DNA from 2 places in the Exiguobacterium sp. JMULE1 genome. Region 2 is predicted to be linked to the other one. Evidence: a T-box and tRNA genes for the amino acid it is inferred to sense, from the RefSeq annotation. Region 2 holds a T-box; the other holds one or more tRNA genes.
What was found. A T-box is a leader RNA that pairs with one kind of tRNA and senses whether it is charged. The one in region 2 lies ahead of leuS (leucine--tRNA ligase), so its partner is inferred to be a tRNA-Leu.
Positions count from the first base shown of each region.

Region 1: it encodes a tRNA-Leu, which carries the amino acid that the T-box ahead of leuS (leucine--tRNA ligase) is inferred to sense. The anticodon was not compared.

Region 1 covers NZ_SGWC01000002.1:1,676,408-1,692,826, forward strand. The annotation lists gene EXW93_RS09180 (glycerophosphodiester phosphodiesterase) at 1-736, opposite strand, end outside; gene odhB (2-oxoglutarate dehydrogenase complex dihydrolipoyllysine-residue succinyltransferase) at 894-2,150, opposite strand; gene EXW93_RS09190 (2-oxoglutarate dehydrogenase E1 component) at 2,186-5,026, opposite strand; gene EXW93_RS09195 (amino acid ABC transporter ATP-binding protein) at 5,339-6,067, opposite strand; gene EXW93_RS09200 (amino acid ABC transporter permease) at 6,064-6,708, opposite strand; gene EXW93_RS09205 (transporter substrate-binding domain-containing protein) at 6,740-7,507, opposite strand; tRNA gene EXW93_RS09210 (tRNA-Leu) at 7,709-7,792, opposite strand; gene EXW93_RS09215 (alpha/beta hydrolase) at 7,835-8,767, opposite strand; gene EXW93_RS09220 (hypothetical protein) at 8,789-9,130, opposite strand; gene EXW93_RS09225 (S66 family peptidase) at 9,146-10,156, opposite strand; gene EXW93_RS09230 (DUF779 domain-containing protein) at 10,341-10,703, opposite strand; gene adh (aldehyde dehydrogenase) at 10,726-12,246, opposite strand; gene EXW93_RS09240 (TraR/DksA C4-type zinc finger protein) at 12,442-12,966, opposite strand; gene EXW93_RS09245 (hypothetical protein) at 13,035-13,832, opposite strand; gene EXW93_RS09250 (mannitol-1-phosphate 5-dehydrogenase) at 14,071-15,213, opposite strand; gene EXW93_RS09255 (PTS mannitol transporter subunit IIA) at 15,216-15,653, opposite strand; gene EXW93_RS09260 (PTS mannitol transporter subunit IIBC) at 15,688-16,419, opposite strand, start outside.
Region 2 covers NZ_SGWC01000002.1:2,239,033-2,255,451, forward strand. The annotation lists gene pulA (type I pullulanase) at 1-779, opposite strand, end outside; gene EXW93_RS11990 (hypothetical protein) at 751-1,626, opposite strand; gene thpR (RNA 2',3'-cyclic phosphodiesterase) at 1,628-2,146, opposite strand; gene EXW93_RS12000 (MFS transporter) at 2,155-3,303, opposite strand; gene pepV (dipeptidase PepV) at 3,363-4,760, opposite strand; gene EXW93_RS12010 (DeoR family transcriptional regulator) at 5,082-5,300, shown strand; gene EXW93_RS12015 (SDR family oxidoreductase) at 5,409-6,041, shown strand; gene EXW93_RS12020 (pseudouridine synthase) at 6,102-6,821, opposite strand; gene EXW93_RS12025 (putative polysaccharide biosynthesis protein) at 6,808-8,472, opposite strand; gene EXW93_RS12030 (BaiN/RdsA family NAD(P)/FAD-dependent oxidoreductase) at 8,665-9,936, shown strand; gene EXW93_RS12035 (hypothetical protein) at 9,998-10,975, opposite strand; gene leuS (leucine--tRNA ligase) at 11,107-13,512, opposite strand; T-box leader at 13,560-13,782, opposite strand; gene EXW93_RS12045 (HAD family hydrolase) at 13,821-14,465, opposite strand; gene EXW93_RS12050 (peptidoglycan bridge formation glycyltransferase FemA/FemB family protein) at 14,560-15,594, opposite strand; gene EXW93_RS12055 (MDR family MFS transporter) at 15,778-16,419, opposite strand, start outside.

The sequences.
Region 1 (16,419 bases), 560 kb from region 2:
CACGTGTCAACGCTTTGAAGGAAGGACCGACACCGACTGCATACTGACGGATTGCAGTCAATCGATCATCCGTCAATGCCTTGACTTCGTTCGCTTCCATCAACTGAATAAGCGGTACATTCGGATCCATGGCTTTGACTTTTTGAAGGCTTGCTTCACTGAACGATTGAATTAAGACTTGACCCGGTTTTACACGATCACTCGATAAACCATAAGCTTTTAAGGTATTCAATAACTTCTCTTCCATACCTGGATAAACCTCTGGCGATTTTGTTTCAATATAATAGTTCGCATGCTTTCCATATGTCGAGAAAATTTCTTCAAGTGTCGGCACTTTTAATCCAGCGTACTCTTTTCGAGCAAGTGAAGGGTTTACTTCATTGAACCAGCTTCCTGCATCAAGCTTCTTGATTTCTTCAAGTGTCTTGTCTTTGACAGCACCCGTCCCATCTGTAGTCCGATCAACCGTTTCATCGTGCATCGCAATCAATTGACCATCTTTTGTCATCTGTAAGTCAATCTCGATGTAATCTGCTTTAAATTTCTTATGTCCCATTTCATAAGCTGGCATCGTATGCTCTGGTGCATACCCTGAAGCTCCGCGGTGAGCGACGTTGATGATTCGATTTGGATCGAGCAATGATTTTCCTTTTGATTGTGCACCGACATCTTCTGTCGGAAAACCTGTACTTAATATCGCGCCTGCAGCCATCGTTAACCCAAATTGTTTCAACATAATTGATTCCCCCTTGAAATATTCTTACAATACCTATCCTAAGTCGTATGTATGAAGCTGATATAGAGAAAATGTAAATGTCATTTCGTGATTTGATGACAAAGTGTTATTACGACATAGAAAAAGACCCGTTCGATCAAACGGGTCTTCTTGAAACTTACGCTTCGAAAATCAATGACTCTGGATCTTCAAGCAAATCTTTGATGTGCTTCAGGAACGTAACGGCTTCTTTTCCATCAACGATTCGGTGGTCGTAGGAGAGTGCGACATACATCATCGGACGGTTTTCCATCCGTTCAGCATCAATCGCGACAGGACGCAAGTTGATTGCATGCATCCCTAGAATCGCGACTTGTGGACCGTTTAAGATCGGTGTCGACATGAGTGAACCGAACGTACCACCATTCGTGATCGTGAACGTACCACCCGTCAAGTCAGATAGACCGAGTTTGTTGTCACGCGCTTTGACAGCGAGTTGAATGATATCTTTTTCAATCTCAGCGAAGTTCTTCTTGTCCGCATCACGTACGACAGGAACGACGAGACCGTCCGGTGCTGAGACCGCAATCCCGATATCGTAGAATTTCTTCAGGACGATTTCATCCCCTTGAATCTCAGCATTCAAGTATGGCATCTTCTTCAGTGCTGCGACTGCTGCTTTTGTAAAGAATGACATGAATCCGAGCTTGACTTCGTTTTCCTTCACAAATTTCTCTTGGCGACGTTTACGTAGTGCCATGACCGCTGACATATCGATCTCATTGAATGTCGTCAACATCGCTGCCGTTTGTTGAACTTCAACGAGTCGGTTCGCAATCGTCTTACGACGGCGTGACATCTTGATTCGCTCTTCCGGTTTCCCAGGAGCGGCTGAAGGTGCTGGTGCCGGTGTAGCGGGTTTCGTAGGAGCCGGTTTTGCTTGCTCACGTGGTGCTACTTCAAACGTCGCGACGTCTTGGACGCGGATGCGACCAAGTGGATCTTGCGTCGCCACTTGTGCTAAATCGATTCCTTTTTCACGAGCCAGTTTACGGGCAGCAGGTGAAGCAATCGGACGATCCGCAACAGATGTACTTTCAGTCGCTGCTGCAGCCACCGGTTGTTCCGCTTTTTCTTCTGCTTTTGGTGTCTCTTTTGGCGTTTCTTGTACTGGTTCTGCCGCAGCCGGTTTTGGAGCCTCGCCACCAGCAGAGATGACAGCAATCGTTTCCCCGACGCGAACTGTATCTCCTTCAGCAGCCATCACTTCCGTCAACGTACCTGCTTCATCTGACGGTACTTCGATGTTGACTTTATCTGTCTCGAGCTCAACGATGGCTTCCCCTTTTTCCACGTGATCACCTGGTTGTTTTAACCAAGACGCCACCGTTCCTTCAGTAATTGATTCGGCAAGTTCTGGTACTTTGATTTCCATCGTATTCTCCCCCTATGACTCGATTCTATCTTAAGTTATGATGTGTGATTTGATACGTGTGATGGTGCTGTTGGAGTAGAAACAGTCGCTGTGAGTGCATCATTGATGATACGTGCCTGCTCTACTTTATGACCTGACGGGTCACCTTCTGCTGTACTAGAACGACGACGACGACCGATGTAACGGACGGTTTGGATGCCGTTCGGTGCGACTGTCTCAAGTCGAGGTTCCATGAAGGACCAAGCCCCCATGTTTTTCGGTTCTTCTTGTACCCAGACCATCTCTTCGACGGCTTCATAGCGCGCGATGACTTCTTGTAAGGCTTTCGCCGGGAACGGATACAACTCCTCGACCCGGACGATTTGTAGCCAATCGAGATTCTCATCTGATTTTGAAACGGCTTCTGCTAGATCGATTGCCATCTTACCAGAACAGAACACAAGACGTTTAACACGATCTGGTGCTTCGCCAAGTCCAGCTTGTTCGATGACACGTTGGAAACTACCTTCCGTCAACTCAGAGACATCGGATGTCGCAAGCGGATGACGCAAGAGACTCTTCGGCGTCATGACGACGAGCGGTCGGACTTCCTCTTTCCCGAGAATCGCTGCTTGTCGGCGCAACAGGTGGAAGTACTGGGCAGCACTTGACACGTTCGCGACCGTCCAGTTTTTCTCACCCGATAACGTCAAGAAACGTTCTAAACGACCACTCGAGTGTTCTGGTCCTTGCCCCTCATAACCATGCGGAAGCAACATGACGAGACCTGACGTTTGTCCCCATTTTGCTCGGCTAGCTGAGATGAACTGGTCGAAGATGACTTGACCTGAGTTCGCAAAGTCCCCATATTGCGCTTCCCATAATACAAGTGTTTCCGGAGCGAAGACGTTATAACCGTATTCAAAACCAAGTACACCTGCTTCAGACAACGGACTGTTGTAGACCGAGAATGATGCAGTTGCCGTTGACAAGGCATGGAGTGGCGAGAAGCCTTCTCCTGTTTTCACATCATGAAGATTAATGTTCCGTTGTGCGAACGTTCCCCGTTCAGAATCTTGACCGCTCAAGCGGATGGGTGTTCCATCTGAGAGAATCGAAGCGAACGCCAATGTTTCGGCATGTCCCCAGTCAATTCCGTTCTTCGTTGAGAACGCATCCGTCCGGCGCTTCAGGACCTTCTCAAGTTTATGGAACACTTGGAAGCCGTCCGGCCACTGTAATAATTCTTCATTGTACGCCGTCAATGTTTCAATCGAGACCCCTGTCTCGATGGTCGGAACGCCTTTAAAGACGACGTCCGGCATGACCCCACCATACTCTTTCTCGACGTTTGGTACTTTTTCACGAGCTGCTTTCATCTGGTCATTGATCGATGTTTCAATCGATTGAATTTCGTCAGCTGTCGCATCCCCGTTCGCGACAAGTGTTTTCCCGTACAAGACACGAATTGGATCATGTTTATGAATCAAATCGTATAAGACCGGGTTCGTATTCATCGGTTCATCCATTTCGTTATGACCAAAACGACGATATCCGATCAAATCAATCATGACATCCTTCTTAAACGTTGCCCGATACTCGCTCGCGAGCAACGCGACAGCGAGACAGCTTTCCGGCTCATCCGCATTGACGTGGAAGACTGGGATCTCATATCCTTTGGCAAGATCACTCGAGTAACGCGTCGAACGGGAGTCCGTCGGCTCCGTCGTGAAGCCGATCGTGTTGTTCGCGATGATATGAATCGTTCCGCCGGTGTTATATCCTTTGAGATTCGCTAAGTTCAATGTTTCAGCCACGATTCCTTGACCTGGGAACGCTGCATCACCGTGGATCAGGATCGCAGCAGCAGCCGCTTGCTCTTGGCGTGGTGCTCCTTTTTGTGAGCGATCATCTTGTGCCGCACGTGTGAAGCCTTCGACGACTGGGTCGACGAACTCAAGGTGCGACGGATTGTTCGCAAGCGTCATCCGCACGTTACGTGTCTCTTGCTCAAGTTTTCGGTTTAAACCGAGGTGATACTTCACGTCGCCCGTCCAACCGTACGTGATCCCAATCGAGCCTTCAGATGGTACGAGGTCGTGGTTTGGTGCATGCTGGAACTCAGCAAAGATCATTTCATACGGCTTCCCGAGTACGTGCGCCAAAACGTTCAACCGTCCACGGTGTGCCATTCCGATATTGATCGTCTCCGACCCGTTCGAGATGAGGTGTCCGACGATTGTGTCGAGCAATGGCACCATCGCGTCAAGTCCTTCAATCGAGAAGCGTTTTTGACCGACGTATGTTTTGTGCAAGTATTTTTCGAAGAGGTCCGTTTCAGCTAAGCGTTTGAACAACTGTTTCTTTTGTTCAGCATCTAGCGTCGCTGTCAAAGCACCTTGCTCGATTTTCTGACGGAGCCATTTCTTTTCATCGAGATCGTCGACATGCTGGAACTCAACTGCGGCTGCTCCCGTGTACTGCGCTTTTAAATGTTCGATGCCTTCAAATGCGTCCTGTACACCAGTTGGTGGTTCAGGACAGACGAGTGAGACTGGCATTTTTCGAAGATCTGCTTCTGTCAATCCGTACTGACTCAATTCGAATAATCCTGTTTCTCGCGGATGGTCCTTCAGCGGATAGATATCCGCCGCAAGATGTCCTTTTGCACGAATTTGTTCCGCTAAACGATTCGCCGCAAGATATTTTTCGAAATCTCCTGTCTCGACTTGCATCGGTACAACTGGTTCCGTCACGGGTGCACCATGCTCTTCGAAATAAGCACGTGTCTCCTCATCAACGGATGTTTTGTCTTCTAAAAAACGCTCGTACAATTCAATGATGTAGCCAAGGTTTGGTCCATAGAATGCTTGTTGATCTTGCTCGTGGCCTGCCATGTACGGTTCCCCCCGTTTCTATATTTCTCCCCACACATCCAGTGGATACTCGATGTGTTTCCAGCCCTCTACCTGTTAGCGCTTTCAAAAGGAATTGCATGAATAAAACGCTGAACGTCATGAGAAGGAATGATCGTGTCATTCTTCCATGAAAGTGCCTTCGTTACTATATTACTACTCTTTTCCTGTGTGTGCATTTCGAATTCCCAAATTCTTGCGCTTAAATGTATAAGTTTTTCTTATGAGCGCTTAGCCAGTTATTTATGATTCGTCAAAAAACCGGCGTATCCGCATTTAGATACGCCGGTTCCATCATAAGACTTTACTAAGGAACGATTGCGTCCGTTCGTGTTGTGGAGAATCAAACAATGCTTGTGGCACGTTCTCTTCGACGATATAGCCACCATCCATGAATAAGACGCGATCTCCAACCTCTCGAGCAAATCCCATCTCATGGGTCACGACGACCATCGTCATGCCTTCAAGGGCAAGCTGTTTCATGACGGCAAGCACGTCACCGACCATTTCCGGGTCAAGCGCTGACGTTGGCTCATCAAACAACATGATTTTCGGATTCATCGCAAGCGCGCGGGCAATAGCGACCCGCTGTTTTTGACCTCCAGATAATTCACCTGGATAATTATCCGCTTTTTCACGTAATCCGACTTTATCGAGTAGTTCAAGTGCCCGCTGTTTCGCCTGTTCTTTATCCGATTTACGCACTTTAATCGGTGCGAGCGTGACGTTTTCTAGCACGGTCTTATGTGGGAAGAGATTAAAATGTTGAAAGACCATCCCGACTTCTTCCCGGACCTTGTTGATATCGACCTTTGGACTCGTAATGTCGAAATCATCGACGATGACCGTGCCACCCGTGATCTCTTCCAATCGATTCAAACAGCGTAAAAACGTACTTTTCCCAGATCCCGACGGACCGATGACACAAACGACTTCTTTTTCTGCAATCGAGACGTTGATGTCTTTTAAGACTTCATTCGAACCGAAGGATTTTTTTAAGTTCTTCACTTCAATGATACTCATCGTAATGTAAACCTCCGTTCCAAGAACTTCGCCACTAAGGACAAGAGATAAATGATGACGAAGTACATCAATCCGACGACAGACCAGACGATAAATGGTTCGAACGTCGTCGATTGCTGAACCTGACCTTGTTGCGTCAAGTCAGCGATTCCGATGATCGACAGCAACGATGTATCTTTTAAGCTGATGATCGATTGGTTCGTAATCGTTGGTAACATCCGTCGGAATGCTTGCGGTAAGATGATCTGTACCATCGTTTGACGCCCTGTCATCCCGAGTGAACGCGCAGCTTCTGTTTGTCCTTTATCAATCGACTGGATACCAGCTCGAATGATCTCCGCAAAATAAGCACCGGCATTGATTGCGACCGTCAGTATCCCTGCATACATCCGGTCCATCGATAACCATTCGAGCGAATTGAGTCCAAAATAGATGAAGAATAACTGAACGATGAATGGCGTTCCGCGAATGACATCAATATAGACAATTGCGATCCCGTTTAAGATTTTTGATGGTGATAACCGCATCAATGCGACGACTAAGCCAATCAGAAAGCCGACGATGACCGCGATGATGAAAATATACAATGTGACTTGAAGCCCTTCCAAGAAAAATGGAAATGCGGTTTTGACCACTTCCATTGGCTATCCCACTCCCTTATCGCCTTGCGACTTATTTCAGATACGTGTCAACGATTTTATCGTATTCACCGTTTTCTTTCAGATTCGCAAGCCCTTTGTTGATTTTCTTCATCAGATCCTCGTTCTCACCTTTTAAGACAGCGATTCCGTAGTTGTCCCCGTTGAGACGGTCTCCGACAAGTTTTAATCCAAGGTTTTGTTGTTTGTTTGCATATGAGATGACAGGATAATCTTCAATCAAAGCAGCAGCGTTACCATTCTTCACTTCTTGGAACATCGCTGGACTGTCATTGAACTGTGTGACTGTAAAGCCCAGTTTATCTGCGTTATCCGTTGCATATTTCGCACCCGTCGTTCCCTTTTTGACGGCTACTTTTTTCCCTTTTAAATCGTTGACAGATTTAATACCATTCTCATCTTCTTTGACGACTAGAATAAGACCAGCTTTGAAGTATGGATCCGAGAATGTGACGACTTTCTTCCGTTCTGGCGTAATACTCATACCGGCAATGGCAACGTCCAATTGATTTGCTTGAAGTGCCGGAATGATGCCGCTAAAGTCCATCGCCTCAAATTGAATCTTGAAGTTCTGATCCTTCGCGATTGCTTTCATGAGATCGATGTCGATTCCTTTGTACGTATCCCCGTCTTTATATTCGAATGGTGGATACGTGACGTCAATGCCGACCTTATAAGTCTTTCCTTCAGACGACTCTTCTTCTTTCGAACCGATGCTACATGCACCAAGTACGAGAACACAGCTCATCAAGAGCGCTAGCAAGATACTCCCTTTTTTCATGTTTGTTTCCCCTCTCCTATGTGTTAAAGATTGTCTACTTCACTTAGTACTTTCCCTGAAGAGTACCCTCTTTAAAACGTATTTTACCAGAAAAATTCTAAAAAGATAAATATTTCTGAATTTTTATTCGTTGTAATCGTTTTCTATTCAGCAATAAAAAAAGGGCAACCCCCTGCTGGGATTGCCTCCTTCAATCATTTATGCCGCCGAGAGGACTTGAACCTCCACGGTGTTGCCACCACTAGATTCTGAGTCTAGCGCGTCTACCAGTTCCGCCACGACGACGTTGATTTATGATATTAATATAGCGGGTAAAGAACGGAGTTGTCAATCATTTCGCAAGATGTTGCGAACGAACTTCTCGACGACATCATCATACAATGCTGGATCCTCAAAATAGGCCATCGCATGAGCGGCATTTGGAATGACGACGAGCTCTTTTTCCGTTGGACAAGCTTCATACAGCTCATACACCATGTCTGTCGGTACGAATGTATCCGCCCCACCATGGATGAACAAAATCGGTACTTGTGCCTTTTTGACCTGTTTCAGCGCAGATGCTTCACGGAACGTATAACCAGCCTTTAGCTTCGTCAATACGCTCGTCATGCCTAAGAACGGAAAGTGTGGTAGACGGTACATCCGCTTCATCTGATACGCAAGGACTGCATTAACGGACGTATAGGCACAATCAGAAATGATTCCTTTGATTTGTGGTGGGAGTTGTTCGCCACTCGTCATCAATACGGTCGCCCCTCCCATCGATACGCCATGCAGGAATAGTTTCGCCTCCTGTCCGATCCGTTCAATCAGATAGTTCGACCAACTGAGACAATCTTCCCGATCATGCCATCCGAATCCGATGTAGTGACCGTCACTCATTCCGTGTCCACGATTATCGGGCATCATGACATGGAAACCGGCCTGATGGTACAGATAGGCGAATCCGGCTAAATCCGTTCCGACGCCTCCGTACCCGTGCACGAGAATGACGATCCGATTTGACGGAACAGGTGACGGAAGAAAATGCCCGCGTAACGTTAAACCGTCTTTCGCTTCAATCTCGATCCGCTCAAGCGGTTGCTCCTTGATCCATGTCTGACCAGGTTGCATCAATCGGACCATCTCGTCACTTAGATCTCGATTATTCGATAAGAATGGCTTTGGATTCGTAGCGATTGCCATCTCGTAAAAATAATAACTCGCTGCTACTAATCCGGATCCGATGACTCCGATTCCAATTTTTGTTCTGCGACGCATCTGCCCCACTCCTTCTTTCCGTTATAACTCGATCTTCAGTTGAGCAGCATGGTCATCCTCTTCATCCTGCAAGACTTGTTGACGTAATCGCTGTTCTTGTTGCTGACGCCGGTAGGCAAATTCTTGGACGAGCTCTGTACCCGTGAATCCATCTTCTACGAGTTCGCTCAATAAATCTGTTTCTGTCTCGACGACCTCCCCCGGACGTCGCATGACGAGAACATCTCCGACTTGTGCAATCAGCAATTCATCTTCTAGACGAAGTGCATCGTAAAATGGTTCCGGTAACGTCATCCGACGTGTCTCCGGATTGATATGGACGCGTTTATAAACGCCTAATGCTTGAAACTTACGACGTGCCATTGCGTGCTCTCCTTTTTAGTTGAACGTCAGATCGATTCGTGAATCTTTTCCTTGAATACGAACCGTACCCGTCGCTCCATTGATTAACGTCACCTGCGGCGGCTGATGACCGATGTCAAGATCGTATAAGACTGGTAAGCCTGTCTCATCCGCTAGATATTGATACACGTTTAGCCATGTCAGGTCTTCTGTAATCCTTGCAGACGTGCGCCCGAATAAAAAGCCAGCCGCATGGTTGAACCAGCCAGCATACGCCATTTGTCGCAGCGTCCGGTGCACCTCTGCCGAATTCGCTTCAGACACCTCAAAGTACCAGAGTATCGGTTCTCCGTTGATCTCTTCACGCTGGAAACGCTGCACATCTCCATACGGTGTCCCAATCAGATGGCGAATCGTCTCTAGGCACCCACCAAGTATACGTCCGGTCACTTCTGTTCGCTCATCAAGTGCTTTCCATTCCGTCGCTTCCGTTAGCTGAAATAACGAACCTGCTGGACGTTCTTCATCAGTCCATTTGGATTGATAACGATCGGAAGCCCACTGTGTAACGGTTCCTCCAGTTGGCGTCGCAAGTACTCGTCGCCAGGCACTTGTCGTCTCGTCCCATTCTTCACTTCGAAGCTCAACGAAATTCGGACCATGTGCTGTTGCAATTCCCGTCTGAAGCGTCAGACTGAGCAATAGCGTACTGATATCGGAATAGCCAAGCAACCATTTTGTTTGGTAAGTAGCTAGCGTCAACTCAGGTAAAAGATCAATGGCGCGTTCCCCGCCAAATGGCGGGATGACGGCATCAATCGTCTCATCCGTCATCATGCGGTTCAATTCTTCGGCCCGTTGTTTAGCCGGTGCACTCTCAGCATGTTGATGCGACCAAATCGTTTCGCCTAAACGGACGTTCATTTGTCGTGCTTGTACCTGTTCAACTGCTCGTTCGACCCATTCCTGTTGCTGTTCACTTAATCCGGAGGAGGGCGCCGTCACTCCGATCGTTTGACCTGTCCAACCTAAAAATGGATATTTCATGGTGACCCCCTATAATGTCATAGTGTGAAACTATCTTCTCGTCAAAATATGAGTTCATTATACCGTTCTTATGCCGCATTACCAACTTTTATCCTGTTCGAACGTCGTGATACGAACAAAAAACACGATTCCGTACGAGCGACCTGAATGAACAAGTCACCTCGACGAAACCGTGTTTGATTCCTTAGCTTGATGCTGATAGTTCAGCGTATTCCTCTTGCGTGAACGCACGGGAGCGTGTCAAAAAACGTTTCCCTTCGACACCTTCAAGAGAGAACATTCCGCCTCGACCATCCACGACATCAATGATGAGTTGCGTATGTTTCCAGTACTCATATTGATCTTCATGAATATAAAACGGACAACCACCGATCTCTCCCAGTTTTTTATCCTGATCTCCCAGGAATAGATCACCCTGCGCAAAACACATCGGGGAACTGCCATCGCAACAACCACCAGATTGATGAAACATCAACGGACCGTGTTTTTCTCTCAACTGGTCGATTAACTCTAGACAAGCTGCTGTCGCCTGAACACGTTCCACCATTTGCATCCACGTCCTTTCCGACTTAGAAGAAACCGAGTTTATTCGGGTTGTAGCTAACGAGTAGGTTTTTCGTCCGTTGGTAATGGTTGAGCATCATCTTATGGTTTTCACGTCCGATCCCTGACATTTTGTAACCACCAAACGCCGCGTGAGCTGGATATTGGTGATAACAGTTCGTCCAGACACGTCCTGCTTCGATTGCACGACCAAACCGGTAAGCACGGTTCATATCGCGTGTCCAGACGCCGGCACCAAGACCATATAACGTATCATTCGCAATTTCGAGTGCTTCTTCTTCCGTTTTGAATGTCGTGACCGATAGAACCGGTCCGAAAATTTCTTCTTGGAAGATTCGCATCTTGTTATGCCCTTTGAAGATCGTTGGTTGGATGTAATATCCTTCGGCAAGATCCCCTTCAAGCATGTTACGCTCTCCACCGATGAGACACTCTGCGCCTTCCGACTTACCGATTTCAAGATATGAAAGGATTTTCTCCATCTGTTCGTTCGAAGCTTGAGCCCCCATCATGACGTCCGAATCAAGAGGATTTCCGATCTTGATGGCTTTGACACGCTCAAGAACACGTTCCATGAACGGCTCGTAAATTGATTCTTGAATCAAGGCACGCGACGGACACGTACAGACTTCTCCTTGGTTCAACGCAAACATCAGTAATCCTTCGATTGCTTTATCGAAGAAAGCATCATCTGCCTGCATGATATCTTCGAAGAAGATGTTCGGTGATTTCCCACCGAGCTCGAGGGTGACCGGAATCAAGTTTTGCGATGCGTACTGCATGATCAAACGTCCTGTCGTTGTCTCACCCGTAAAGGCGATTTTGGCAATCCGTTTGCTCGACGCGAGCGGTTTCCCTGCTTCAAGACCAAAACCGTTGACGATGTTAAGAACACCCGGTGGGAGTAAATCCTCAATGAGCTCAACGAGTACCATGATGCTCGCTGGTGTTTGTTCTGCTGGTTTTAAGACGACACAGTTTCCTGCTGCGAGAGCCGGTGCCAGCTTCCAGACAGCCATCAGGAGAGGGAAGTTCCACGGAATGATTTGACCAACGACGCCAAGTGGCTCATGGAAGTGGTACGCTACCGTGTCTTGATCGAGTTCGCCGACCGAACCTTCTTGGGCACGGATGACGCCGGCGAAATAACGGAAGTGATCGATTGCGAGCGGTAGATCGGCGTTGAGTGTCTCACGGACCGCTTTCCCGTTCTCAAGTGTCTCTGCATAAGCGAGCATCTCAAGGTTTTCTTCCATCCGATTCGCGATTTTATTTAAAATGTTTGAGCGTTCCGTTACAGACGTTTTTCCCCATGCTTCTTTTGCCGCGTGTGCTGCATCAAGAGCCAGTTCGATGTCTTCCTTACCGGAACGAGCGACTTGGCACAATACTTTACCAGTGACAGGTGTGACATTATCAAAATATTCTCCCCCGACAGGTGCCGTCCACTTTCCATTGATGTAATTTTCATACCGTTCCTTGTACTGTACTTTTGACCCTTGCTTGTTCGGAATGTCATAAATCATGCGTTATTTCCTCCCTCAACTAAAATGGTCAAGCAGTGAGACGGATGCTTGTATGCGCTTACATTTTAATATAGGCTAAAACAGCCCCCTCGATACCATCGTACCAAAATTATATGAAAAGTCAAAAAATTCCGGTAAATATCTGTGATTTTTTTCTAGAAAAAACATCTCCATTTTCGGGAGATGTTTTGCCGGTCAAGACCGTGTCGGGTCAATTCCGTCTTCTTGGTCAGACGGTGTATCGGAACTACCGAAATCACTTACTTTCGAGAATCCATCCGTATCACCGTCGATGTCTTTCCCGCGGGCTGTAACAGATGGATCCAGTACATCTTCTTCACTTGGTCGCGAATTCGGATCGTTCTCGTTTTGTTCTGCTTCTTCTTTTGCATGCTCGATACATAATAGCGTTTCCGGAATGATATCAAGACGCTCAATCTCAATCTCTTTTCCACAGACCTTACAAATGCCATACGTTCCGTCCTCGATCGCTTTTAGGGCACGATCCACATCAGAGAGCATATCCTCTTGCATGTCCGTGATCGCTTGATCGCGTTCCCGTAAGAATAATTCATCGCCGGAATCGGCAGGATGATTATCGTAACTCGACAATTCACCTTCATCGTAATCGGTATCGCGTTGTTCGATGTTTGATGTCGTCTTTTCTTTTTCCTTTAATAATCGTTGCTTGAATTCTTCCGTCTGTTGTTTAGATAACATGATTGTTCGACTCCCCTTCGTTAGAACCTCTGTTAAGAATGTAGCCTATTCGAAGAAGAGTTAAACCATCACGAACACTTATAAGAACGAATTGATCCATGAAGATCACAGATAACCGTCATGCATTCATTCCCATCGTTAAAACAAATCTGATGTGATCGTCCGTTCTTGGATGTCGTGATGTCATCGATCCACAGTTGCGAAGCATCTGCCGAAGACAGCATCGCGATTTTGTCACGAATCATGAATAAATCAAACGGTAACAGATTCAAGGATTGAATCGTTAACCCATGTTTACGGAAAAGTGGATCAAGCTGGTATTGCGAGAGACTATATAAAGACTTTTCCGTCCCACCAATCAGTAGTTGAATCGAATGTGACGGTTCATGACTGTCGATTCGTTCCTTATGCAGGATGATTCGTCCTCGAACACCAGACTCATTGAATATTCGTTGCGTATCCTCTTGTGACAGTCGTGGTCCACCTTCCTTGACCTTTAAGACGATGTGGGCGAATTCCGCAAAATCCGGTTTTCCGATTTCAAGCGCTGGGATATGACGGACTTCTTCTCGTTCAATGATTTCAATCAAGTCACGCTCTACTTTGACACTGACCGTATCTGTTGAAAAGACACGAACGTCGATCACAAATTGATCAAGTACTGCATTTACTTCGATCGTGTACGTCAAATCAAGGTTTTTTTCTTGTTCAACCAATAGTCGATTCAAGATGAGTTGATGCAATAAATGGACTGGTGTACGTGAAGAAAATTGACTCGAATAAATCAAATGTTTTGGTCCGGTTCCTTTTGTTGCTTTTGGTCGTGCTCCGTTTAATCTATATACGTTCACTTTATAATTCAACATATTATCACCTTCTCTTACCTGAAAAATCGGAATAGAGATGTTCCGTTCATATAGCGTACAATGTATTTTAATCGCTAAATATTCGTTTTCGAATATTCCAAATTGAATATACAAATTGTAATCAAATTGTGATAGAAGATTTGCAAAAACTGATTATTTCGATGACGATGCGCTACGTGTTATTAGATATACAAAACCACCCTTCACGTAACGTGAAAGGTGGTGCGCACACTTATTCTCAAGCAATCGAATTGACTTGTTGTTGCATCGCTTCATAATGTTCGATGATTCGAGATCCAAGTGGATCCGTTGCTGACAGTTTTAGATATGCGTTTAACGCATCTTCAATTCCATGTTTCGTGATATATGCATTTAATTCAGAAGATTCTGAATCATTTGGATCGAAATAGGTCAGTGCTGCTGCGATTCCGCGCGCTAATCCATCTGCTTCAATCCCGCGCTCCATCAATTCCTTCGCTGGTTTGACGAGTCGGTCAGTTGGACTCAGTTTACGAATCGGTGAACGAGCGACACGAATGATTTCATCATGAATTCGCGGGTTTTCAAAGCGTTTCATATTCTTTTGGATATACGCACTATGGTCGACGGGGTTAAAGCCGTACTTTTCAAGTAACAACCACCCTGTTTCGTAAAGTGCTGTCTGGACACCACGACGGATGCGTGGATCCGTTAGACTTTCAGCGATTGTCTCTTTATGAAAGAGTGCTCCGAGGTACGAAGCGATCGCATGTCCCGTATTAACGGTGAACAGTTTCCGCTCGATGAACGGTTCGATGTTTTCGACATAGGTAACACCTTTAATCCGTGGATAGGCTTCCGGTAGTCCAGTCGTCTCAATCACCCATTCGAAGAATTCTTCCACTTCGACGTACAACGGGTCTTCATGATGCTGAAGCGGCACGATCCGGTCAACCGCTGCATTCGGGAAATACCAGTTCTCCGCTACCGTCTGATGTTTCGCTACCTCCGCTTGCAAGTGTTTTGACCCACCGATCATATTCTCACACGCAATGACGTAGACAGGTGTCTGTTGATCACGTTGACGTAACCCTTCCGCGATCAAAGGAGCTACTTTCGACAACAAGCTCGGACCGACAGCTGTCGTAATCACATCTGCATCGCGAATCGCTGCAATGACCTGATCCGGTTCAGACAAACTGTTGAGCGCCGTCACGCCGTCGACCCGTTCATGTCCTCCTTGTTCAGAGGCATAACCGACCTCATAGGTATGTCGTGCTTTTAATGCATCGACGACCGTCGTATTGACATCTACGAAACAGACTTCGTAACCCGTCTTGACGAGTTGTAAGCCGATGAAACCACGTCCAATGTTACCGGCACCAAAATGAATGGCTTTCATGCTTACACCTCCGCTGTCAATAAGGCAATGATTTCTTCTTTTGATTTCGCTGCCACGATACGCTCGACGTTCTCCTCATCGGAGCAAATGACTGCGATATTCGATAACAACTCGAGGTGTTCGTCCCCAACACCAGCGATACCGATGACGAGTCGTGCTTGTTCCGTTCCGAACGCTACGCCTTGCGGTACTTGTAGAATCGATAGCCCCGTTTTCTTGACTTGTGATTTAGCCGACTCTGTTCCGTGGGGAATTGCGACATGGTTGCCGATATAAACCGTTGATAAAGCGTGACGCTCCTGCATTGAATCGATATAACCCGCTTCGACATATCCATGGTCGACGAGGAGTTGACCGGCAGCCGTAATGGCTGCCGTCTCGTCTGCGAATTGTTGATCCAGTAATACGAGTTCCGGTGAAAGGTTCATTGTCGTTGTCATGTTTATTCCTCCTTGAATATCTCTATCTTTATTTTTAAGAAATCTTATTTCGTGCTGTTTCAATCTCATGAACGAGTTGGTCATAATAACCGGCATTCAAGAAATTATCGACTGATCGGTGTTCTGCCGTTGGAACCTGTTCCTTCGCTCGCTCCGTCAAATCACGATGCGTGATGATCAGTTCGGCGTTTTGCGGCAATTGACTGATTGACGTATTCGTTACCTTGATCGGTAAGCCCGCTTTGTTGATTTTATTGCGAAGGACGGATGCTCCCATCGCACTTGATCCCATACCAGCGTCACAAGCGAAAATGATATGTTCGACTTCCGCAAGTGGTTTAGCATCAGCTGAAACGAGTGTCGAGGCAATCGATTGTTTGCCTTTCATCGCACTGACGTTCGCGCTTGCTTCTTCAAGCGATGTCTCTTTTGCTTTGCTTGTTTTCAATAAGACAGTCGAGACAACGAATGTCACAGACGCTGAAACAAGGACACCGGCGATCAATCCGATGTAAGAGCCGCGGGATGCCATCGCAAGAACCGCAATGATACTACCTGGCGAAGCAGGTGCGACTAAACCGACATCAAATAGGACGAATGTGAGAATTCCACTCATACCACCTGCGATCATCGCAAGCAATAAGACCGGCTTCATCAAGACATACGGGAAGTAAATTTCGTGAATCCCACCGATGAACTGAATGAACGCGGCACCCGGTGCTGTTTTCTTTGCTGCACCAGAACCGAAGAACGAGTACGCGAGTAA
Region 2 (16,419 bases):
TAACTTGAACCAGCTGAGTGATCGATCGTGAAATCACGGATATTCGCTTCGTAGATGACAGCGTCTGACGGTTTGACGAACAGAGGACGCGCGACACGCTTCGGGAACCACTTGGTCATCGTCCGTTCGACGTCAACGATGACACCGTATCGACCATTCTCCGATATCGCACTAGCGTACGGATCAACGACCTCTTGTGTGCCAAGGTATGTCGTCACTTCATACCGATACCAGCACTCTGCGATATCTTGTTCCAGTTGAAGATGATAAGCACCTTGCTCGTGTCGCTCCATTTCGTACTTTCCGAGCAACCGTTCATCTTGATCGTACACGACACACATGATCCGTTCTGCGACCGGTGACCAAACAGCAAAGTGAAATGTACCCTTTTCTTCCCAGACACCGAGCTTCCCTTCGTAACGGTACTTGCGCTCGAACGCTTCCGTCCGGACTAACCGGTCAGGAACGACGCGAATCGACCTCCCTGCTCCGAACACCTCATATCGGCATTCGAGCTCGACCGGTTCCAGAACCGTCAATTCATAAATCACCAGTTGTTCCTCACGGTGTGTTTCGACTTGCTGGATCGCAAGTGATTGTCCATCACATTCAAGCGACCAGTGGATTGACGGATTGCCTTCGACCTCGACTCGGATGCTTTGGAACGATGAGAACTCCGCCCGGATCACTGGTATCGCTACTTCTTGGTTTGTCATCTCTTTCGCAACGACAATGCCGTCGCTCCCTCCCTTACTCTTGAATGCGTGACTGTTCCTCACTTTGGATCGCCATTTGAAACGAAATCGATACGGTTTCCTTTAGGATTTTTTCACACACACGCATTTGAGCAGCTTTTGTATGAGTCGCATTCCCATTCATACGATTCAACCATTTAGGAAAATCCACTTTATTGACATACGTCGTCGTCGTTTCTTTTGGAATCTTATCAAAATAACCACTTGGAGCTAAGATGACCCGTTCGATCGGTAAATCGTAATCTCGTCCAAGAATCGTATGCAAAATGTCTTCCGTTCGTTTTAAACTGATATTCGGGTTCAAAATCTGTTTCACAGATGCTTTGAACGGTTGTTCCCGCCACAACTTATCTCGTCGAATATGATAAATACTCTCTTCACCATCGAGCCATTCCATGATATAGATCGCGGACGGACCGACGACAAATGGACTCAACTCGACTTCTCCGACTTGATAGTGAATGACCGCCCGATAAAACATCGCATATTGTTCATTTAGTAGATGCAACATCTGATAGAAGTCTAAATGACGTTTTAATGGAATCCGCCAAATGTCCTCCTCCCCTGCTCCGCCAGCGACGTTCAAGAGTTTTTGTAACTCGAGACGTTTTTTGTACCATTTATCAAACGCTCTTCGAGATAATTGTTTACCCGGAAGTTGAATGACTTCACTTTTTTTCATCACTTGCCACCACTTCTTCGGACGGATAAGCGTCTCCCCTGGAAACAATTCTCCTGTCTCCCATTTGCGATAAACGTTCGTATAATCAAGTGCCTGGTGTTCAACAAATCGTTTCGTCATCTCTAGCGGATTTTTTTCAAATCGACTATCTAAGTCATATAGTTTCATCAAAATTGCGATGGGGATCACCTCATTCCTCTTCACCTAGATGAATCCGATAAACCGGCTCATATCGCGGTGAAACCTCTGGTCGTACTTCAAATAGAACGAGTTCACGAACAGTCCACTCTATTGATCGGATCGGACTCGTCTTCCATTCGGCTGCCTCAGCGCGCCACTTTTTCGCGATCGTGACATGCGGAACGAATGGTCTGGTCGAATTCGGATCAATCTGTTCCACTAATTGAAACAATTCTTCCGATTCCGTTCCAAATCCTACGACGCGTGGTCGTTCATCCCGACCGAACGTGATCAAACGATCGAATCGTAGCACGAACGGTTCCATCGTACGCGCGATCTGCTGTAACTGCTGTTTCCACGACTGCTGTTCTTTTTCCTCCAATGGACCGAAAAAACGAAGTGTTAGATGATACTCTTCTAACGTATAGACGTTACGAAAGTACTCAGGTAGCGATAACCGTTCAGCAAGATTTGCCAAATCTTTAGAAGGGATTGGCAAAGCAATGAAAAAGTGTCGTTCTTGTCTCATCGTCGCGCTCACTCCTTCATACGACCACTGATACCATACAGAATCGCGCCTAGGATACTACTACTTGTATATACCCAAAAGACGGTATAGATTGTACTCTCCTCGAGTACAAAACCACTCATCAGATTAAACAACGCTGTCGCGAGTCCCGTCGTCGTCGCCATATATGTACTGACGGCTGTTGCGACCATCGTCTCTGGAACGAGAGATCGCACATAATCTAAGGCGACAGGGATCAACAGACCAACGATCATTCCTTGCATCGCAGATAATACCCACAGCATGACGATTGGAAGTTCTAAAGCAATCATCGCCGTCCGCGCAGCCGACAACAAGGAAACGAATACAAGAACCGGAATCGCTCCGAATCGTAATAACAGACGCGAGGCGATGCGCATGAACGGAATTTCGCACAGAACGGCGACGAAGAATAATGTTCCGACGAGTGCCGTCGTCTCGCCACGAATCGTGACGTAACTGCCAAAGTAATAATTGTTGGCGAAGATGGGTCCGAAGATCAAACTCCCCCCTGCTAGGAACAACAAGAAGCGTCGATTCGAGAAGAGTTGTTTTAACGGTACGGGTTGCTGATGTGAAACATGGACGCTGCCCGTCTCTTCAATACCGATCAGCACAAGGAAACCGAGAACCCATGCTGCACCGGTTGCATAAAAAATCAGATTTAGTCCGCCACCCTCAGTGATTTGCCCAAGAATGAAAACAGCTAAAGCGAACCCTGCTGAGCCAAAAAGACGTAAAGCGCCGTAATCCACTTTACGCTTTCGCGTGTACTCGATCGCTAATGTATCCACGAGCGGAATATGCGCGCACTGGAACAACGCCCAAACGCAAGAAATCAATAATAAAAGTAGATAAGCAGACGTCAATAAGTAACTGAGTGTAAAAATACCGGCAGCAAGCATCGCGACGAGCAAGAGTCGTTTCGGTTTTCCGAGTCGGTCCGCCGCGATTCCCCAAACAGGTTGTAGGAAAATGGAGAGAATCGGTCCAATCGCAACGATTGTTCCAATCTCTGAAGCCGACAGTCCGAACGCGTCGTTTGAGAAATAAAGCGCGAGATACGGAATGAGTGCTCCTTGTCCAAAGAAAATAAAGAAATATAAGGCTTGGAAATGATAGGTTTGACGATTTTTCACACGGAACTTCCTTTCAAGAAGCAATCCCCCCATCTTTACGATGCGGGGATCATCAATCATTATTTTGCGAGCTCATAAATCGCTTCTGCATAGATTGCGACAGCAAGCAATAGTTCATCAAAATCAACATATTCATCGACTTGGTGAGCAACTTCAGGACCACCCGGGAAGACTGGACCAAAAGCAACTCCCGCCGTCAATGAACGCGCATATGTGCCGCCACCAATTGCTATCAGATCAGCTGATTGGTTCGTATGGCGCTCATAGACGGCACTTAGCGTCTTGATCAATTCATGGTTTGGATCAACATGGTGCGGTGTCATGTGCGTCCGCGTCTGCAATTCAAAACCATATCCTGCCGCGGCTTCCTTGATGATTTGCAAACGTTCCGTGAAGTCTGCTGTATACGGGTAACGGATATTGATTGATGCCGTTCCTTGCTCTTCGGCGTAACGGAATACACCGCCATTGATCGTTAAGTCACCTGTCTCGTCTGAAGCAGCGACACCCATCGCTACACCGCGAGAATCCCGGAACATATGCGTCACGAGTTGAATGTAACGACGACCGTTATAATCCAAGTGAAGCGTATTGAGGAAACGTGCCAAATGTAAAGCAGCATTTTTACCATTGTCCGGCTCCATCGCATGGGCTGCGACACCATTGACATCAAGTATGAGACCTTCCGTTTCTTGCTTGACTGTTCCCGTCAAACCTTGTTCTTCAAGATAAGCATGGAAATCCGTCTCAAGCGTTCCTACTTCGACGACACGAAGAAGCGCTTGGGCATGACCTGGAACCATGTTCGGACGTTCGCCACCTTCAAAACGAACGAGATGGTAGCCTGTATCAGATGCTTGCGCTGGTTTCCCTTGAATCAATAACCCATCATAGAGTCCTTTTTCCGCATTGATGATCGGGAAGTCGGCATCTGGTGCAAAACCAAGTGTGGGCATCTCTTCATGTTTGAAGTAATGATTGACACAACGCCATTCACTCTCCTCATCCCCTCCTGCAATCAGACGGATGCGCTTCGAGAGTGGTAAGCCAAGTTCTTTGACGATTTTCAAAGCGTAATAAGCTGCCATCGTCGGTCCTTTATCATCGATTGCTCCACGTGCATACAGTTTTCCATCTACAAGCGTCGGGTTGAATGGACCGTATGTCCAGTGATCGCCACCAGCTGGTACGACGTCTAAGTGACAAAGAATACCGAGTAACTCTTCCCCTTGACCATATTCCAAATGTCCTGCATACCCATCGACATTTTTTGTCGTGAACCCATCGCGTTCCCCTGTCGCGAGCATCCAATCGAGGGCACGTTTGACTTCATGACCAAACGGCGCGCCCTCTTCGATCGTGGATTCGTCGAGTACACTCGGAATCCGTAATAATTCTTTTAAATCTTCTAATAAGTCCTCGCGACGTGCGAGTACTTCCTCTTTCCAATTCACCATCTGATTTCGCTCCTTCATTACGGGTTTTGGATTCGTTTCCTATACACCTTCCTAGTATAGCGAATATTCGTTCAGATACGAACATCCAAATTCTGTTTTCTTTTTTATTTATTGAAATGACGAACATTAATCTAAAATAAAACCTAAATTATCGACTTTACAAACCATTTGAATATATTTTTTATGAAAACGTTCGGTTAAATTACTTGCATTTTAATATCAAAACGTTATACTAAAGGCGAAACAACTGGATATTGCATTGTCTTTTGTCACCCGAAGCTTTAGAACACTATTCTATCCATTGGGGGAGTGGTTATACCAATGAAAGATTCTACAGACCGTATGTTGACCCGGATTAAATCGATCTATCTCTACATCCAAGAGAACGGAGCTACTACGACAGCAGAGTTGGTTGAAGAGTTTGGCATCACTTCAAGGACCGTCCAGCGGGATTTGAACGTGCTTGAATACAACAATCTCATTGTGAGCCCTCGACGCGGTACATGGACGTCGAGTAAGAAACAAAAGCAAGCGGGTTGATCCACTGTTTCACTATGTATATCTTTCGATGACGCGATTCTTCGCGTCTTTTTTTGTTATCTTTTTTAAAACGTAGGGTATAGCTATTGGGAGAAGGAGATGATGAGAATGAATATTTTAATCATTGGAGCAAACGGAACGACAGGACGCAAGATGGTCGAATTGATCGCTAAACAAGGAGATCACCAAGCGATCGCGGTCGTACGGGAAGAAAATCAAATCAACGATTTGATTGCACTCGGCGCATCTGAAGTCAGACTTGGGGATTTGACGAAGGATGTCAGTGGCGTCATCAGTAACGCGGACGTCGTCATCTTTGCAGCGGGTGCTGGTGGCGCATCGGACGAATTGACACGCGCCGTCGATCAGGAAGGTGCGATCAAAGTCATCGATGCAGCAAAAGCCAACGGGATCGATCGTTTCCTGATGCTCAGTTCAGTCGGTACGGAAGAACCGAAAGGCGAACTAAAAGTGTATCTTGAATCGAAAGCAGCAGCAGACGCTCACCTCAAAGAAAGTGGACTCAACTATACAATCGTCCGTCCTGGTCCGCTCAGCTACGATGACCCAACAGGTACTGTTGAAACGAAAGAGCATTTTGATTCATACGAAGATCGTAAGGTGTCTCGTGACGATGTGGCAGCGCTGTTCGTTCACTTGATTGATCATCCGACACAATCTCGTGTATTCGAAGTACTCAGCGGTCCTTATCCGATCGCAGAAGCACTACGTAATCAATAATTAAATCCCACAATAAAAGGCGATGGAATGTACATTCATTCCACCGCCTTTTTGCTTTGCTTATTCAGGTTGCCAATCAAATAACGACAATTCCTCTTGTGTCAGTTCACGGTAGTCCCCGAGTGCAAGTGCCGAATCAAGCTCTAAACGACCAATCGAGCGCCGTTTCAAGAACGTGACCTCTTTACCTAGGGCAAGCATCATCCGTTTGACTTGATGGAACTTCCCTTCCGTGATCGTCAATTCAAGCGTTGAATCTGTTTCTGTCGTCGATAAGATGACGAGTTTTCCTGGCTTTGCCTGATAACCGTCTTCTAAGGTGACGCCTGCCGCAATTGCCTCGACGTCTTCTTGCGTCAATACACCTGTCACTTCCGCGTAATACGTTTTTTCAACGTGTTTTTTCGGAGACATCAAGGCATGATTGAACGCTCCATCGTTTGTCAGTAACAACAAACCTTCTGTATCCTTATCAAGTCGTCCGACCGGAAACGGTTTGAAATACGTCACGTCTTCAAACAACAGATCGATGACGGTCTCATCTCGTTTATCCTCCGTCGCACTAATGACACCCGGTGGTTTATTCATCATCAAGTAGATGTATTTTTGATACGTGACCGGTTCGCCGTACATCAGAACCTGTTGTGACTCGACATCGACATGTTGTTTCGGATCACGAACGATCTCACCATCGACTTGAATTGCCCCTGCCTTGAGCAAAAGTTTTACTTCTTTTCGGGAGCCTGCCCCCATGTTGGATAATAGTTTATCTAGACGCATGACCTCGTCCTCGTTTCAATGAAATTTTACGTCCTAATACGACTTCTGCTAATCCACTCCAAATCGAGAGTCCAGCGAAAATCACGATTCCAACTGCCGCACCAATGATCAGGATCAACAGAGATGCCCATGTCGTCTCTGGTAAGAAGGACACCATGCCCCACTTCACGAGTGCAACACCTGCTCCCATCAATGCACTGATGATTAGAATCAAAGATGTCCGGCGCAAGACCGTACTGAATGGGAACTTCACCGTTTGTGTGATCCGGAAGAACATCAATCCCGTCGCAACGAGATAACCAATGATCGTCGCATAACCAGCACCCGTTCCATCACCCGTCAAATGAATCAACGGCGCATTCAAGAGATACTTCGCAAGTAGTCCAGCAAGTGTTGCGATGATCGTGAAGTACTGACGGTTAATCCCTTGAAGGACGGCTGCCGTAACAGAATACAAGGCAAGGAACAATGCACTCGGCGCATAACTTAATAAATAGACCCAGGCCGCTTGATCTTTCGGGAAGAGCACATGGAACGTTTCTTCACTAAGGAGAATCATCCCGACGACTGCCGGAATCGTCACGAAGAAAACGAGTTGATAAATCTGTGAGATTTGAGCCCGTACTTTCCGCATATCGCCTTGCGTAAAGGAAGCTGTCAACAGTGGAGTTGCCGACAACGACAATCCTGTTGCGACCGACACCGGAATCAAGACGATCTTATGACTATCCGCAATCAGATAGGCAGTCGCGTTTCCGGCCGCTTCGAGTGTATAACCGATACTTTGTAATGCTGCATTCATCGTATTCTGGTCGATGACTTGATAAAGCGGCGTCGAAACGCCTACCATGACGATTGGAATCGCATAGGCTAACAACTCTTTGTACAAATCCGTTAACGGGCGATCCGGCGAACGGACGGTTTGAGTTGCACGGAGTTCTCGTAATCCACTCGCACGTTTACGGAAATAGTAAATCAGAACGACTATACTTCCGATTGCTCCAATAAATGCGCTGAATGTTGCAATCGTCGCTGCCCATGCTACCCCAGAATCAAAGAGATAGATGGCGATGCTGACTCCTGCGAGCAAGAAAATGATTCGGACGATTTGTTCTAAAATTTGTGAAATCGCGGTCGGTCCCATCGATTGATATCCTTGGAAGTATCCACGCGTCATACTCATCGGCGGAATCAAGAGTAAAGCAAAACTGACTCCTCGAATCGTCATCGTGACGGCATCGACGTATGCCGCTGAATCGACGTCCCCACCCGGAATCGCTCGGTGGGCTAAATACGGAGCGAGGAAGAATAAGGCGAGAAAAGAAACAACGCCGGTCAAGGACATGATTTTCAAACCCGATCGATACAATCGCTCACTCGTATCGTATTCCCCAAGCGCATTATACTTGGCGACGAATTTTGAGACGGCAACGGGAATTCCCGCTGTCGCGACACCAATCATGATCGTGTAATAGTTGTAGGCATACGTATAAAACATGATACCTGTAGCACCGACCATGAACTGGAATGGAAAGAGGTAGATCAAACCTAGTGCGCGGGAAATCAGTGACGCACCGGATAGGAGCATCGTCCCACGAACGAATCCCGCATTACCGGGAGAAGTGGACTGTTTATTGTTGACTGTGGACATGGTAACATCCCTCACGCTTTCTAATTTTTAAACTCGACACTCTAATCATGACTGTCTCATTATACAAGTTCTCTCGTACACAATTGCAAATCATTATACCGCTGTCTTTCTGGAATTGAAAGAGACGGTTTGTTTACAGTCGCAACTTCTGCTAAAGTGAAACAAGCAGAATTCTATGAATGAGGTGACCATATGTACGATGTAATCGTAATCGGGGGCGGACCGAGCGGCTTGATGGCAACGCTCGCCTCCTTACAAGCTGGAGCTCGAACACTCCTGCTCGATAAAGGGAATAAATTAGGAAGGAAGCTCGCAATCTCTGGCGGCGGACGCTGTAACGTCACGAATCGAAAACCACTCGACGAGCTCGTCCAGTCGATCCCGGGAAACGGACGTTTCTTATATAGCGCCTTCTCTCAATTCAACAATGAATCGATCATCGAACTCTTCGAAGGATTTGGCGTCGCACTTAAAGAAGAGGACAACGGTCGGATGTTCCCTGTCTCAGATAAGGCAGCGGATGTCGTTCGTGTATTGATCGATCAAATCCGCGCGCATGGTGCCGAGATTCAAACGGATGCGCAAGTCGCTACGCTCGATTTCCATCCGGATGGTTCTTTTGCAGCTGTCATATTAGAGAATGGCATGCGTCTTGAAGCGAAAAGTTGTATCGTCGCGGTCGGTGGTCAATCTGTTCCGCATACCGGTTCAACGGGTGACGGCTATCCGTGGGCTGAAAAAGCGGGTCACACGATCACGGAACTCTTCCCAACGGAAGTTCCGATTCTGTTAGGTGATACGTTCATTCACGAAAAAACATTACAAGGGCTGTCGCTGCGTGACGTCGCTCTAACGGTCCACGGTAAAAAAGATAAGGCGATCAAGACACATACAGGTGATCTACTGTTCACACACTTCGGTTTAAGTGGTCCGATTGCTTTACGGTGTAGCCAATATACGATCAAAGAACGCAAACGTTCGAAAGAAACGATCGTTCATCTATCGATTGATCTCTTCCCGGACGAATCCCTCGGTGCCTTAACGGAACGTTTCCAAGCAGCCATTGCCGCAAATCCGAAGAAAACAGTCCGCAATGCTCTTCGTGGTTTCGTACCAGAACGGTTGCTTGAACTCCTATTCGCTCGAATCGGCTTTGGCGATGAAGTCTGTACACAAGTGAAGAAACAAGACTGGACGGACTTCCTCCAACAATTGAAACGATTCCCACTCAGAGCAACGGGAACGCTCGATTTCGATAAAGCCTTCGTCACGGGTGGCGGCGTCTCGATCAAAGAGATTGATCCAAAAACAATGATGTCAAAAAAAGCCGAACGGTTATTCTTCGCTGGTGAAATTCTTGATATTCACGGCTATACGGGTGGATACAACATTACAGCCGCGTTCGTGACGGGTCATTGCGCCGGTAGCCACGCTGCAGAAATGGCACGTGACACTGTCTCTTAATATGAACAAGACCCGATTCGTCTGTGTTAATCAGAAGAATCGGGTCTTTTCTTTTTATGCATCAGTCAATCGGTGTGAACGATCGGCTCGAAAACTTATCTGTCTCGACTAAGGCAAACAATTCATTATCCTGTACGAAAATCCCTTTTGAACCATAGACCTTTGGACTTGCCGTCTCTCCCGTGATCGTCTGATCTTTCTGATCAATCGAATAGAGATAGAGTGCTTCTGAATCAAGTGTGTAGATGCGTCCTTGTCGTTCCGCAAGACCAATTGGTCGGAAGTCGGATTCGAATACTTTCTTCGCATCACTTCGCATCCCATTCGCCGGTTCAATTTTACTTCGTTCTACGATCGATAAATACGGCGGCTTTTGCTTTTTCTTTAAAGCGCGTTTTTTCTTTTCCGACGCATCTGGATCAATCTTAATTTTATCCTCTTTCATGGCGAAACGAGTCAATTCCACACGTCCGATTGCACGGATATGATTGATCGTATAGAATTCCTTTTTCTTCGAATCATATCCAAGCCCATGGAAACTGTCTCGAATCGTCGTCCCCTGTACTTTTTCACGTTTTTCTTCGCTCCAGACACCATCTTTTCGCGTGATTGTCACGAGAATCTGATTCGATGTCAATAAAGCGACGGTCTCTCCGTCAACGAGTGTCATGCCATCGAGGCCAGAAAGAAGTAATTTCCCTTCTTCTAATTGGAAGGAGGCATTGATCCTCTCACCTGTTCCACTAATTTCAAAGAAACGATAATCGTCTGTGACGACGAGGTACGACCCGATGGAATCATCATATAACATCTGCTGGACATTCTTAATTAATGGTTCTTCCGGATTCGGAATGGCTGAAGGCGTTTTCGTCGGCACCTGTTTGACAGCTGCCTGATGCTTCGATTGCGTCTCGATTTTCGCGAACGTTTCCTGAATACGCGACATCGTCTCTGGTTTTGAGAAGACGAGCAGTACACAAAGAATCAAACCCGAAACGACGGCAAAAATCGTTGTATAGACTATATAAGATCGTTTCATTGATGGTAATCGCCTTTCTTTCTCGGTTTCTGATTCAGTGTATCAGAAGGACGTTCAAAAAAAAAGCGGACTTGCGACGGAAATGAAGAAACCCCTTCCATTCGTATCAAGTGAACGGAAGGGGTCATGACTTAGTTCGCGACGATATTGATGAGTTTTTTCGGTACGACGATGACTTTTCGAACCGTCTTGTCGCCGATCCATTCTTGTGTCTTTTCGTCGGCAAAGGCAAGTGCCTCGATTTCTTCTTTTGTCGCGTCGATGTTGATTTCGATTTTCGAGCGAACTTTTCCGTTCACTTGAATGACGAATTCCATCGTATCGCTGACGAGTTTCGATTCATCGAATGTTGGCCATGCCGCATACGTCAATGTCTCTTCAAATCCAAGTTGTTCCCAGAGTTCCTCACCAAGGTGCGGTGCAACTGGTGTTAACAATTGGATGAATCCACGAAGGAAGTGACGCGGAAGCACCGGCTGTTTGTTTGCTTCGTTGACGAAGACCATGAGTTGCGAAATTCCGGTGTTGAACTGGATGTTCGCGAAGTCTTCCGTAACCTTCTTGACCGTCTGGTGGTATGTCCGTTCGAAGTCAGCATCGACTTCTGTGACATCTTGAATGTCTGCTGTCCGTTCGAACAAGCGCCAGACACGATCGAGGAAACGACGCGCACCGTCAAGTCCGTTCTCAGACCAGGCAACTGATGCATCGAGTGGACCCATGAACATTTCATACAAGCGTAACGTATCCGCACCATGCGATTTAACGATTTCATCCGGATTGATGACGTTACCGCGTGATTTCGACATTTTCTCGTTGTTCTCTCCAAGAATCATCCCTTGGTTGTATAACTTCTGGAATGGTTCTTTTGTTGGCACGACGCCTGCATCATACAAGACTTTATGCCAGAAGCGTGCATACAATAAGTGGAGAACGGCGTGTTCCGCACCACCGATGTAAATATCGACTGGAAGCCAGTATTTTAATTTTTCTGGATCCGCGATCGCCTCTTCATTGTGCGGATCGATGAAACGAAGATAATACCAGCAGCTTCCGCCCCATTGTGGCATCGTATTCGTCTCGCGACGCCCTTTCATTCCTGTTTCAGGATCCGTATAATCCAACCAGTCTTCCGCAAGCGCAAGTGGTGATTCGCCTGTACCAGACGGCTTGATCTCCGGAATGATTGGAAGTTCGAGCGGTAATTCCTCTTGGCTAAGCGTCTTCATCGAACCATCTTCCATATGAACGACTGGGATTGGCTCACCCCAATACCGTTGACGACTGAACAACCAGTCGCGGAGACGATACGTGATTTTCTTGCGTCCGACTTGATTCGTTTCGAGTTCAGCAATCATCGTCTCGATTGCTTCTTGTTTTCCAAGACCATCAAGCATATGCGAGTTGACGTGTTCGCCCTCTCCTGTATAGGCTGCTTCATCGACGTTTCCACCCGCGACGACCTCAACGATTGGCAAGTCGAATTGTTTCGCGAATTCATGGTCGCGCTCATCGTGTCCTGGAACTGCCATGATTGCACCCGTTCCATAAGAAGCAAGGACATAATCAGCGATCCAGATCGGAAGACGATCACCTGAGATTGGATTGACGGCGAAAGCACCCGTGAAGACGCCTGTTTTTTCCTTCGCTAAATCCGTCCGTTCGAGGTCTGACTTCGTTTGGACTTGCGAAATGTACGTATCGACGGCTTCCTTGTGATCCGCTGTCGTGATGTCAGCTACGAATGGATGCTCCGGCGCAAGCACGAGGTACGTCGCACCAAAGATTGTGTCCGGACGTGTCGTAAAGACCGTAACTTGTTTTTTATGTCCATCAATCGTGAAATCGATCTCAGCACCTTCTGATTTCCCGATCCAGTTCCGTTGCATCTCTTTAACAGAATCCGGCCAATCGAGGTCATCGAGATCTTCAAGAAGACGATCCGCATATTCCGTGATTTTCAAGACCCACTGACGCATCGGAACACGCACGACCGGATGATTTCCGCGTTCAGATAATCCGTCGATGACTTCTTCATTCGCAAGAACGGTTCCAAGTGCCGGGCACCAGTTGACCGCGACTTCGTCCACGAACGCAAGTCCTTTTTCATACAACTTCGTAAAGATCCACTGTGTCCATTTGTAGTACTTCGGATCCGTCGTGTTGATTTCACGATCCCAGTCATAGGAGAATCCAAGTTCTTTCAACTGACGCTTGAACGTCTCGATGTTTTTCGCTGTGAATTCACGTGGGTCATTCCCTGTATCGAGGGCGTATTGTTCTGCTGGTAACCCGAATGCATCCCAACCCATTGGGTGCAAGACGTTGTATCCTTGCATCCGTTTCATCCGTGCGAGGATGTCCGTTGCTGTGTAGCCTTCCGGGTGTCCAACGTGGAGTCCGGCACCTGACGGATACGGGAACATATCAAGGGCATAAAACCCTTCTTTTTCTGGATCTTCTGTCGTGACGAAGGCGTTGTCTTGATCCCAACGCGCCTGCCATTTTGGTTCAATTTCGCGATGATTGTACGGCATGTCTTTTCCTCCTCTAATCTAAAAAAAACCGGTCCTCCGCCCCTAGGAATAGGGACGAAAGACCGGTTTGGCTTCCGCGGTACCACCCACGTTGTCTGTCTATGACAGACCGCTTGATTCACAGATAACGGTGTGAAGGACCGGATTCGCTACTACGACTTCACGAATCGTGCTCCCTGACGAGTTCACGGTTGTTACCGACTGGTTCGCACCTTCCACCAGCTCTCTTGACGGCACCTTTCCCCTACTACTTCAGTTCCATGCATTTGACTATCTTTTCCTAGTGTAATCTGTTTCTTCCTCAAGCGTCAACGCTTCCGTAAAATTTCCTCGATTTCCGCATGCGATCGCGCAATATGATCTGCTTGTTCTAAGCGTTGCGCTGGCATCCGGTCATCAAGAAGCGCAATCACTTCCATACCTGCTGCTTTTGCGCCGATCATCCCGTTTGCAGCGTCTTCAATGACGAGACAATTCTCAGGTGCGTGCCCGATTCGTGATGCCGCAAGTCGAAAAATCGCAGGATCCGGCTTCGAACGCACGACTTCTTCCCCACTGACGTAATGCGTGATTGGAAGCTCGTAATGACGGATGACGCGTTCGATTTTTTGAAGCGAACTCGAAGAAGCGATCCCGATATCGTAACCAAGAGACGTCGCTTGTTCGATGACTTGTTTGACTCCCTCTTTTAAACCACACGCCTCTGGTTTTGCATGAATTTGAAACAAGCGATGTTCTTCCTCAAGTAAAGCACTCGCTGTTTCTGGGAGCTCGTGTTGCGCGACAAGTTCTTCCCACATCTCATCTCCTGTTTTCCCCATGAATGTCGCATACTGAACCGGATCGAGCGGAATCGATAACGTTTTGAACATCTGCTGGTGGACCTCAAAGTAGCGGATTTCACTATCTAAGATGACCCCATCCATATCAAAAATAAGACCTCGTTTTTTCAAGACACATCCCCCTCAATTGATCTATCATGATTTCAGCATATCAAAAAAACGACTACACGATGTAGTCGTTTCACCTTCTTCATTTAGTTACTGTTTAACTTGTCGCCATTTGGACACTGGTTTGTCGGTAAGCCGGAAAATAATCCGAATTAGCATCTGACCCGTATCGTATACACAACTGATCGTATATGGCTGGTTGAAGAATCGATTTTCCTTGATGATACTCAAATAAACGGTACCCGGTGTAACGGCATTTACTCTCAAAGAGACTATCCCGTTCTTGATATCCACCTCCGAGATGTTGTTCGACGAGACCGCGTGCTTTCGCCTGAAGAATCGCTTCGTACTCAAGTCGTTGATTTGGGAACATCTTCGCTTCGTCCCGCTTACAACCAATCAAATGACCGTGGGCATATTCTTTTCCGAGCAATACGAAGTATCCACCAACAGGTTTTCCGTCGATTTCCGCAATCAGTAACAATGGCTCACAGAGTGGATTCGCTTCAAATAATTGCTCAAAATAACTCGCCGTAAAATAGTAATGAGCCGAAGCATTCTTCCGGTCCATCGTTTCATGATACAACGCCAAAAAAACAGATAAATCGTCTCGTGTTCCTGTTCTAACGGTTAACGGTGAAGCGAGCGATTTACGAATCATACTTCTCGTTTTCTTATGGAACGTCTGCATGATTTCTTCTAGTGAGGGGCGCAAATCAATGCTCGTCGTATGACGGATGAAAGAAGCTTCCGTCCAGTTACGCATGAGTCGTTCATTGCCCGTCAACGGATTAAAGCGAATCATTTCCGAGACGACCGATTCTTGCTCCGCCCACCTTTCAAACGATAGACGTGCATGCTGCATTTCAGTTGCGGTTAAGCGACCGACGATTTCCGGTCCGCCGTAGCCATACGGCGTGATGAGATCTGAATAAGGCGTATCAAAAATCCGACGCTTTAAAAAGGGATAGAACAGTGTTCCCGCATGACCTTCATAACGGAATAACACCGCTTGCTCAGACGGTCTAGCGTTAAGCGTGACGTATTGGTGACTGTAGAAGATATCAAGAGGCTGTTGCTGTACGTGTGTCGTCCAAGTTGCGGCATCTGTGATGAATTGACACCTTTCCATTCGTGCACCTCCAGTCAAAAAGAAGCAACGTTCACATGAACTTTCTTTTCAAGTTCTTGATTAGAAAGTACCCGTTTCTTTGCCGAAATATTCCATATTAATAATGATTTGTTTTATAATTAGCGCATTAATGATGTAAAAAAAAGACAGCGAATCTAATGTCCGCTGTCTTACAGATGATGCTCATGATGTGATTTTAGGAATGGCACGAAGGAATACGACGCCTGCTAACAGAATCAATCCAATCAATGTCAAGAAGACCGCTGACATACCGGATAAATCGTAGATCAACCCTCCGACGGTCGGACTGATCATCCGTCCCGCTGAAGCGGCAATATTGACGTATCCCTGGAACTCTCCTTCTTTTCCGATTGGCGCGAGTCTCGCCGCCATAGCAGGAACCGCTGGCCAGATGAACATCTCACCAATCGTCAAAATGATCATCGCGACGAGGAACATCTTGAAGCCGCCTGCGAACGGAACGATCAGATAAGACAAGAGGAAGATTCCTGTACCGGTCATCAATTGTCGCTTCAAGTCATCTCCAAACCACCGGAGAATTGGTGTTAATAAAGGTTGTGCGAACACGATGAGTGCTCCGTTGATCGTCCAAAGAATCGAGTACTCGGAAATCGTGACACCGAGCGATTTCGTGTGTACGGCAAAGGTTCCTTGCCATTGCACATAAACGAACCAAAGTAAGGCATACCCGATCGAGACGAGCAACATCGTCCGTGCCGCACCGCGCGCAAGGGGTGTGCGTGTCGTTTCGATCTCGTCATGTGCCGCATGCATCCGCGCTGGTGCCTGAATCCAGGATAAACC